Regions from separate parts of the Peribacillus sp. GL_122 genome, predicted to be linked through region 1. Evidence: riboswitches for the same ligand, from Rfam matches in the RefSeq annotation. Region 1 holds a riboswitch; each other region holds the start of a gene.
The links. Region 1 has a riboswitch for cobalamin ahead of AC3ISB_RS05430 (ribonucleoside-diphosphate reductase subunit alpha). Riboswitches for the same ligand answer to the same signal wherever they lie in the genome.

Region 1 (3,277 bases):
GCTTCCTTCGCCTTTCTTCTCGTCATAAAGATCTTCAAGTGAAAATCCAAGGGTTTGCTTAACGGTATGCGGATCGAAAAGATACCATTCTTTTCTGTCGCGTACAGCTTCCATGAATAAATCGGGTATACATACACCTGTAAAAATATCATGGGCTTTTAATCTGTCATCTCCGTTTTGTGTCTTCAAATCGAGGAAGCTCATGATATCTTTATGCCAGACATCCAAGTAAATCGCGATGGCACCTTTACGTTGACCCAATTGATCGACACTTACCGCTGTCTGGTTGAATAGTCGAATCCAGGGAGTCGTGCCGGAACTGTTTCCAGAGAAACCCCGGATATCAGAACCAAGCGAGCGAACCTTACCGACGTAAAGACCGACACCGCCGCCAAATTTAGATACTTTTGCCGCATCGTAGTTTGATAGGTAGATTCCGTCAATGGAATCTTCAATTGCGTCGATAAAGCAAGAGCTTAACTGTCCATGTGTTTTACCTGCATTGGAGAGTGTAGGAGTCGCAACGGTCATATAAAGATTGGACATGGCCCAGTATGCTTCTTTTATAAGTTGCAGGCGGTGCTCCGTTTTTTCCAATCGCATGATTTCCATCGCGATGATCATGAAACGTTCTTGTGGCAGTTCGTAGACCTTATCCTTTTGTGGGCGGGCTAGATAGCGGTCGTTCAATAAGTAGATGCCTATGTAAGAGAATAATTTATCTTTTTCCGGGTCGATCACCGAACCCAATTCCTCAATTTCCGCTTTCGTATATGAAGATAGCAGTTCTGGTTTATAAATGGGATAACGCTGACCTTCTGAAAGCTGGGAGAGTTCCGTGATCAGCTCATAGAATGGGCCATAACTCATACCTTCATAACCTCGATTGGCTTGTGCATCCCTATACATTGTATTCAACAGTTCTGCTGCAGCAACGAACGTCCAATCCGGAGCATCGATATCCACACTTTCAAGAGCGAGCTGAATCAGTTTTCTTGATGCCTGTTCTTCGGTTGAGTCACTTTTGCGATCTAGCCATTTTGTAAAACGCTTTTTGAACTTCTCCATATCGAGATGGCCTTCGAATTCCTTTGATAACATCTCGAGCTGGATGGATTTCGTTTCTGTGTCATTTTCACTTATGGTAGAGTTATATGTTTGAGTCATTAATGATCCTCCTTGTTAACTTCCGCTAAAATAAAAAAACCGCCCAATGAATTGAGCGGATCAAACGATAGAATAAAAGAGCCATGAAAAAATAGCCGTTAAACTATCGTTTCATCATCTCAATCCCCGAAGAATAAGAAACGTGAAAAATTCAAGGCAGGTCTCCTGACTCATGATCACCCTACTTTGAGTCCTTCCCGTATTGAGAGCTATACAGTGGGTATCTCATTTCGTCACATTTACAGTTGCGGGGACAGTTCCGGGTTTACACCGGATTCCCTTTTCAGCCATCACTGGCACCTTGGATTATAAAAAATTCTATATATAGTTATTGTTAATGTTTGTATAATCAATATCTAGTATTTCTGCTTATATTATCGTAAGCCATATACGATGATAATTCAACTAATATATTTGAAAAAAACCAATCCTTATCTATTGACAAAGTGATGGCAGAGTGTGAAGGAATGAAAGATTTTATTGGGGAATGGGTAATTCAAGCGCTGATTTTACGCGATTTTGTGTTAAAATAAATTGTCTAGTAAAGGTGGCTCTCCCTTATTGCAATGAGGGGATTCGCGGAAAAATATTTAAGAAAAAGGGGATAAAATCTTGGAAAAAGTATTAGTTTTTGGACATAAAAACCCGGATACAGACACAATCTGTTCAGCAATCGCTTATGCAGACCTGAAAAAGCAGTTAGGTATCAACGCTGAACCAGTTCGTCTGGGTGAAGTAAATGGTGAAACTCAATATGCATTGGACCAATTCAAATTCGAAGCTCCCCGCCTTGTGGAAAAAGTTGCAGGGGAAGCTGAAGGCGTAATCCTGGTCGATCATAACGAACGCCAGCAAAGTGCTGAAGATATTGACCAAGTCCGTGTGTTGGAAGTTATCGACCATCACCGTATCGCTAACTTTGAAACAAGCGATCCACTATATTACCGTGCGGAACCAGTTGGATGTACGGCAACCATTTTAAATAAAATTTATAAAGAAAACGGCATTGAAGTCCCTAAAGCAATCGCAGGTCTTATGTTGTCTGCCATCATTTCCGATTCGTTATTGTTCAAATCTCCTACATGCACGGAGCAAGACGTTGCAGCAGCAATGGAACTGGCTGCCATTGCGGGAGTCGACGCTGAAACATACGGCTTAGAAATGTTGAAAGCTGGAGCTGACTTGAGCGACAAAACGATTGCCCAGCTTATCACTCTTGATGCAAAGGAATTCTCCATGGGAATGGCTAAAGTGGAGATAGCACAGGTCAATGCTGTAGATCCGACCGAAGTCCTTGCTAAGCAAGCAGAATTGGAAGCGGCGATTGAAGCGGTTATTGCTGAGAAGGAATTGGACTTATTCCTATTTGTCGTAACGGATATCTTGACTAATGATTCTGTTGCCTTGGCTCTTGGTAAAGCAGCTTATGCAGTGGAAAAAGCATACGACGTTTCATTAAATAATAACATCGCCGTCTTAGAAGGCGTTGTATCGCGTAAAAAACAAATCGTGCCGGTCTTAACGGACGTATTCAGCAAATAATACAGTAGAAGGGATGCTCATTAAAAACATGGGCATCCTTTTTCTGTACATGCAAAAAAAAGACTCAACCACCATTAAGGGTGTTTTGAGTCTTTTTTCTTAATTCAAAGCTTCCTTTTCTTTTTCATAGGCAATGACAATCAGTTCTTTGTTGGCTTCCTCGCCAAGTCTGCTTTCAAAGCTTTTCAGTTCATTCAATAAATCCGGTGACAGATTTGCTGCCGTATAATCCTGCTCGGGTGTCATGCTTTTCGCTCCTTTCAAAAGGAAATCATTCATGTTATCTATTTTGTCGGTTTGAAAAGTTTCTATTCAGCAAAATTTTACAACTTCAAGATATTTTACTTTCTGAGGTGGCGAGTTTTTCAAGCAATAACGAACTTTCTTCATCGAGTCCTTGCACTTGGACAGGTATTCCCAGAAGCTGATATTTAAGAACAACCGTATCAACAGCACCGACTGCTGAAGCATCCCAGATTTTAGAATGGGAAAAGTCGATGACGATTGAATCGGCTTTTTCCTTGAAGTCGAACTTCGAAACAAAGTCCTGGACAGAAGCGAAAAATAT
Region 2 (3,277 bases), 750 kb from region 1:
CATCGGATACTTTAACCCAGCCTTTTTGGTCATCAAAGATGTTTTTTATGCCGGCAGTGTCCAGGATTTCATTTTGGAAGGTCTCCGATCCTGTTGTATAGATTTCCGGAGCAGGGCTAATTTCAAAGTATGTTTGTTCCTTTTCATCTAAAGTTTTCACTTTTTCTTCGACACTTGTAATTTGGGATTTGATATCTTTCACTAATTCATCCCCTTTTTCGGCAACGCCCATCACTTTAGCAATCTGCCCGATATCACCATATACATCATCGAAATTTGCCGCAGATTTAATGATGAATACAGGGATGCCGGCATCTTCGAGTGGTTTCAGTGCCGTTTCATCACCAATGGTATAAGCAATAATGGCATCAGGTTTCAAGGCAATGATTTTTTCTGCATTTATATTAACAGAGTCTGAAACATGTTCGATATCCTTCGCTTCCTTTGGATAATTATCGAAGTCTGTCACGCCAACGACTTTATCACCCTGTTCAAGGGCAAATAAAATTTCCGTATTGCTTGGCTGTAGTGAAACGACCTTTTCCGGGATTTTCTCGAATTTTATTTTCTTACCAGTATCATCCGTAACGGAATAATCCTTGAATTCTTCGCCCTTTTTAGTCTCTTTATTATCCTTTGAGGATTGATCATCGTTCACTCCGCATCCGGTAAGGAAAAGCGTAAGCATCAGCATGGAAATCCAACTGAATCGTAGGGTTCTCTTCATTATTTATTCCTCCGTTTTCTTTTTCATGGGTTTGGTTGGGTATGATTTACTTATAAAAGGAATCTCCTCGATCCCCTGTTGCTTATTGACATAGACTGCCATCACGAATAACACATTTGCAAGCAAGTGAGCGTAATCAAAAAGTATTCCTGGAATTTCCTTTTCCAGACTTACCTTGTGTAAAGCTCGCACGGACTTTTTGGCTTCACTGCGGCAAGTATGCAAAGTACATGCTGCGGTTGATCCTTGTGGAAGGACGAATGTTTCGATTTGATCCTTCACTTCAGCGACATACCGGTCGTAGATTGCACTTAAACGGTCGAGATCATCGCCGGTAATGGCTAATTTCCCTCGGACTGAACCATTTAAATGGTAAGCCATGGGCAACAATTCCATTAAGTCACGGTATACATCGGGGATGTCCTCAGTTAGCGAGGCGGCCAAGCCGATTTGTGTCGTCAATGAGTCTGTGCGGATTTCAAAATCGACGGTCGATACGGACTCACGCATGTATGGGTAGCATAAAAAACGAAAGTCCTTCTTTGCCATAAATCTTCCTCCTTTTACGTATTGGGTGAATGACCTCCGTATTGCTTTTCCCTGCAAGACAAATAGCCGACCAAGAGTTTTGGTCGGCTTCGGGCATCTATGTATCTATAGTAGAAAAAAGATGGGAGAGCCGTACAATCTCCTATCTTCCGAAGAGCATAATACGATTAAAAAAGGCAGGTCTCCTGGCTTGTGCATCATTTTACTCTAAGAACCTTCCCATTTGGGTTAAATGGACGGTAATCGGCGTGCGATTACATCCTCAAATAGTGGTATGCATCTTATTTCATTAGCACTTACAGTTGCGGAAACAGCTTCGGTTTTAAACCGAATTCCCTATTAAGCTGACAATGCAGCACCTTTTTCTGCAAGGTTCATATTCACTTAGCAACAGTTTACCATACCTTTTTCAATAGACCGCATTAATATTTTTTAGACAAATTCGTTTATGGTTTACCGAATATCTAGTAAACTTACAATGTAAGGTTTAATTGGAGCTTAATGTAAAATCCTTGATATAGAAAAGGTATGAAATAATAGTGATAATGTGAATCTGTGAATCCCGGGAGGTAGAGAATGATTTATAAGCAGGTCAATCAAAAACTGGAAATGGTTCTGGGGAATATCGAAAAGGTGATTATCGGAAAACGAGATATAGCAGAACTAAGTATCGTGGCACTCCTTTCCGGTGGACATGTCTTATTGGAGGATGTTCCGGGCGTGGGGAAGACAGTCATGGTAAGGGCACTGGCAAAATCTATAGGTGCAAGCTTTAAGCGAATTCAATTCACACCTGATTTACTTCCTTCTGATGTTACTGGTGTTTCGATTTTCAATCCTAAGGAACAAGAATTCATTTTTAGGCCGGGTCCGATAATGGGACATATTATTTTAGCCGATGAAATTAACCGGACCTCGCCGAAAACTCAGTCTGCATTGCTTGAAGCCATGGAAGAGGCAAGTGTGACGATTGATGGTGTCACAAGGGGATTGGAGAAGCCGTTCTTCGTAATGGCGACACAAAATCCGATCGAGTACGAGGGAACATATCCGCTTCCGGAGGCTCAATTGGATAGATTCCTATTAAAAATGAAAATGGGCTATCCAGGTGTGGAAGAAGAGATAGAGGTTCTTAATAGAGCTCAATACACGGTACCGCTTGAAGAGCTGGAATCCGTCATCACATTGGATGAATTGATAGAATTACAGGCTGAGGTAAAAGCTGTGATAGTGGACGACACAATAAAACGATATATTGTTGAATTGGCGAATCGAACACGTGCGCATGAAGGGGTCTATTTAGGTGTAAGCCCGCGTGGATCGATAGCATTGATGAAAGCATCCCAAGCTTACGCGCTGATCCAGGGCAGGGACTATGTTCTGCCGGACGATGTTCAATATTTAGTTCCATTCGTATTTTCCCACCGGCTTATTTTGAAACCTGAAGCGAATTATGATGGCTTCGATGCTGGAATGGTGATACATGAAGTTGTGGCGACAACACAGGTGCCTGTGAAGCGGGCTATGACCTAATGCGCAAATTCATCAACATTTTAAGGGGAAATATGAGTGTGGTCGGACTTGTATTACTCATGACCGTTTCCTTTTGCTATGCAATGTTTCAAGGCGGTTTTGTCAGTTGGTTCATTTTTTATTCGTTTTTGCCGTTTTCTGTGTACGCTTCGATTCTGCTGTTTTATCCGCTGCATGATTTGACCGTTGAGAGAAAGGTCAATAAAAGGGAATGCCAGGCCGGCGAATCTGTTGAAATAGCATTGACGTTTACCCGTAAAAACCGGCTGCCCCTATTATTTATGGTGATAGAGGAGGAATTGCCTCAGCGGCTGGAAGATACGGGATTCCAAAGGAAAATAATTATCTTTCCGGGATTCAGGCGTACTTTCAGCATGTCATATACCTTGGAAGACATGGAGCGTGGAGAGCATTCGTTTCAATCGATCCGCTTTTGGATTGGGGACTTTTTCGGGTTAGTCGAAAAGG
Region 3 (3,277 bases), 1.3 Mb from region 1:
CGGATGGAAAAGCAAGAGCAAGTTGAACGGAAGTCACCACATAGGTTCCCAAATCTCCAAAAGCAGCTGCCAAGAAAACGGCAAGTGAAAAAGACCACCCCAATTTAGTTGCGCCCTTGAAGACGAAGTAAGCAATGAACGGTCCGCAAACGGCCATGGAAAATGCATTGGCCCCTAATGTCGTCAATCCTCCGTGAGCCAGTAAAACAGCTTGAAATAACAGAACGATGGAGCCAACGACACTCATGGCCAATGGTCCGAATAAAATGGATCCCAAACCAACTCCGGTAGGGTGTGAAGAACTTCCCGTAACGGAAGGAATCTTTAGGGCCGATAAAATGAATACAAATGCACCCGATAGGCCAAGCATCATTTTTGTTTCTGGGTTTTCCCTTACTTTGGATCTAATGGACCGGTAACCCAAGATTAAAAATGGAAGGGTAACGGCCCACCAGAATATAGCCCATTCAATGGGTAAAAAGCCCTCCATGATATGCATGGCCATTGCCCTTTTTGGGACAAAAAGCAGTAAAATGACAAAATAAATAATTTTCCAATTGGTTCTTTTCATTCTTTCTCCTTTCAACACTTTTAATTTTTCTGATCAATCTTGAGAAGAAAGGCGCGCCCAACATAAAAAGCACTTCTCTCAAAGGAAAGAAGTGCGTAATGAACAGGAATTTTGCAGCATAAACCAACCATGGGCCTTTCTGCCTGATCCGCACACCCATCCTCGTAGGTTGAAACAGTTTCACGCTTCATGGCAGGTCTCCTGGCTTTGGTTCATCATCCCATTACATCCTTCCCATCTAATTTGACAGTGGATTAAAGTTAAAGTAATAGGACTTCCCTTTACAGTGGCGGGACCGCTCCGGATTTTCACCGGCTTCCCTTTTAAGCTGAATTCCGAAAAATTCAACACCATAAAACTTATGTAATTATTTAGAAAATTCTCGTATAGTGTACCATAAAGAAATAATTCCAGCTACACTATATTTTTTTTTTGACTAAGTTTGTTGCAAGGAAAGGCCTGTGGGAAGGATATACTCTATTAAACTTTTCTAAACAGTCGGAATAAACTATTGAATTTTGATAAAGTTGTTATATGATAGATAAAGTTAGTTAGAAATGTATATTAAAACCAAATATTATATTTTAAAAGTGCTCTTGTGTGAATAAGCAAGGGATAATAGGGAAATCGGTGAAAATCCGATGCAGCCCCCGCTACTGTAAACGCTGATGAAATTGTCGATAGCCACTGGCATTGTTGCCGGGAAGGGACAAAGTAAAATGAAGCGTAAGCCAGGAAACCTGCTTTTAAAATTGCATGATACTTTTCGGAGGGAAAGGTAGAAGGACTATGACGATTTTGGGAGATTGGGCATTCTTGCCTGGGGCTCCTCATTCATATAGTTTTTTTAAACCTTGACTCTTATGTTAAGGTTTTTTATTTTGCCTTTTCCCTGAACGCAGGAGGAAGAAGATGACTACTTGGAACTTAATGGGTACAAATACACATCTGTTGATTTGTAATGGAAGCAGCTGCATGAAGAAGGGCGGGGAAGAAGTAACCCAAGCGATTCGCGATGAAATTGCTTCCAAAGGACTGGATTTGAAAATCCATACAACCAGGACACGGTGTAACGGAAGATGTAAGGATGCCTGCGTTGTGATTGCCTATCCTCAAGGAAACTGGTATCGAGTGGAAACGCCTGATTTCGGTCGCCAGATTGTCAGCCATATTGATGATGGGGAGTTTGTTCCACAAATGATCTACCAATTCAATGATGGGGAAATGACACCGAATCCAGATTTTCCTGCTCATACGGGTATTTCAAAGAACAAAGCGTAAAAAGGAGATGTCTTAATGAGTACAAACGGTAAATTATTCGTCGTGGGCTTTGGGCCAGGGAATTTTGAACACATTACCAAACGTGCTGTCGAAGCCCTTCAAGAAAGTGACTACATCATTGGTTATAAAACTTATGTTGAACTCATTCAGGGACTGCTCACAGATCAAACGATTATTAGTACGGGTATGACTGAAGAGGTATCACGTGCACAGGAAGCAGTGAAACAAGCGGAGCTGGGTAAGAAAGTTGCGGTAATTTCCAGCGGGGATGCCGGAGTTTACGGAATGGCTGGCTTGGTTTATGAAGTATTGATTGAAAAAGGCTGGAAAGAAGAAACTGGAGTGGGCATTGAGGTCATTCCTGGCATTTCGGCAATCAACTCTTGTGCATCATTACTTGGGGCACCAGTCATGCACGATTCGTGTACGATCAGTCTCAGTGATCATTTAACTCCTTGGGAACTGATCGCTAAAAGGGTTGAAGCAGCTGCAATGGCAGACTTTGTCATTGCCCTGTATAATCCGCGCAGCGGCAGGCGGACCAGGCAAATTGTTGAAACACAGAACATTCTCCTTCGCTACCGTTCGCCCGATACACCTGTCGGGTTGGTGAAAAGTGCTTATCGCGATAGGCAGGATATTGTCATAACCAATTTGAAAGATATGTTGAATCACGATATTGGAATGTTGACCACCGTCATTATTGGTAATTCATCCACCTTTTTATATGATGACAAAATCATCACACCAAGAGGCTATCAGAGGAAATATACTTTGAATTCGGAAAAGCAACCATTGAAGCCGCATCAGCGTCTGCAAAAAGAAGCGGAACCGTGGGCATTAGATCAAGAAGCCGATTCTGTGCAAGAAGTCTTCATCGAATCCGCTGGGGGAGTTGGATTACTTACAAAAGCACCAGAAAAGAAGCCAGCTTCCTTTGAAATGGCAATGGAAGCACTGTCAAGAGTCAAGGGTCAAACCGTTCAGCAATCCATTGAGCCAATTGTTCAGCAAAAAATGGAGTCGGTATTCGAACTTGCCGTTAGTCCAGGTGTGGCGAATAAACAATTCACTCCCAAACAAATGATGACACTTGCGGAAGTTGTCGGGGAAAAGGGCACGATGGAATACACGCCAAATCATAAAATCGTATTAAAGATTCCGACAACGGATCCGGAAGTCATTACGGGGAAATTGCAATCAGCAAACTTTCTATTATCGCCGATTGGAGATGTACTGACATTAAAAGCCTGTGATTTCTGTGATGGTGAAAAAACGGAATCCATTCCTTATGCGGATGAAATACATCGGGTGCTTGGCGGAATGAAAATGCCCAAGGAACTTAACATCGGTTTTAATGGGTGTGGGATGGCTTGTTATAGTGCTGTGATGGATGATATCGGGATTGTCTTCCGAAAAGGGAAG

Region 2: another riboswitch for cobalamin. It lies ahead of AC3ISB_RS01880 (hypothetical protein); the one in region 1 lies ahead of AC3ISB_RS05430 (ribonucleoside-diphosphate reductase subunit alpha).
Region 3: another riboswitch for cobalamin. It lies ahead of AC3ISB_RS11565 ((2Fe-2S) ferredoxin domain-containing protein); the one in region 1 lies ahead of AC3ISB_RS05430 (ribonucleoside-diphosphate reductase subunit alpha).

What each region holds. Positions count from the first base shown of each region.
Region 1 covers NZ_CM174415.1:1,127,062-1,130,338, forward strand. The annotation lists gene AC3ISB_RS05430 (ribonucleoside-diphosphate reductase subunit alpha) at 1-1,167, opposite strand, end outside; cobalamin riboswitch at 1,306-1,486, opposite strand; gene AC3ISB_RS05435 (manganese-dependent inorganic pyrophosphatase) at 1,780-2,709, shown strand; gene AC3ISB_RS05440 (hypothetical protein) at 2,809-2,955, opposite strand; gene AC3ISB_RS05445 (SulP family inorganic anion transporter) at 3,041-3,277, opposite strand, start outside.
Region 2 covers NZ_CM174415.1:372,109-375,385, forward strand. The annotation lists gene AC3ISB_RS01875 (ABC transporter substrate-binding protein) at 1-727, opposite strand, end outside; gene AC3ISB_RS01880 (hypothetical protein) at 731-1,276, opposite strand; cobalamin riboswitch at 1,435-1,654, opposite strand; gene AC3ISB_RS01885 (AAA family ATPase) at 1,853-2,809, shown strand; gene AC3ISB_RS01890 (DUF58 domain-containing protein) at 2,842-3,277, shown strand, end outside.
Region 3 covers NZ_CM174415.1:2,397,120-2,400,396, forward strand. The annotation lists gene AC3ISB_RS11555 (energy-coupling factor ABC transporter permease) at 1-571, opposite strand, end outside; gene AC3ISB_RS11560 (hypothetical protein) at 592-762, opposite strand; cobalamin riboswitch at 746-941, opposite strand; cobalamin riboswitch at 1,143-1,333, shown strand; gene AC3ISB_RS11565 ((2Fe-2S) ferredoxin domain-containing protein) at 1,484-1,852, shown strand; gene cobJ (precorrin-3B C(17)-methyltransferase) at 1,868-3,277, shown strand, end outside.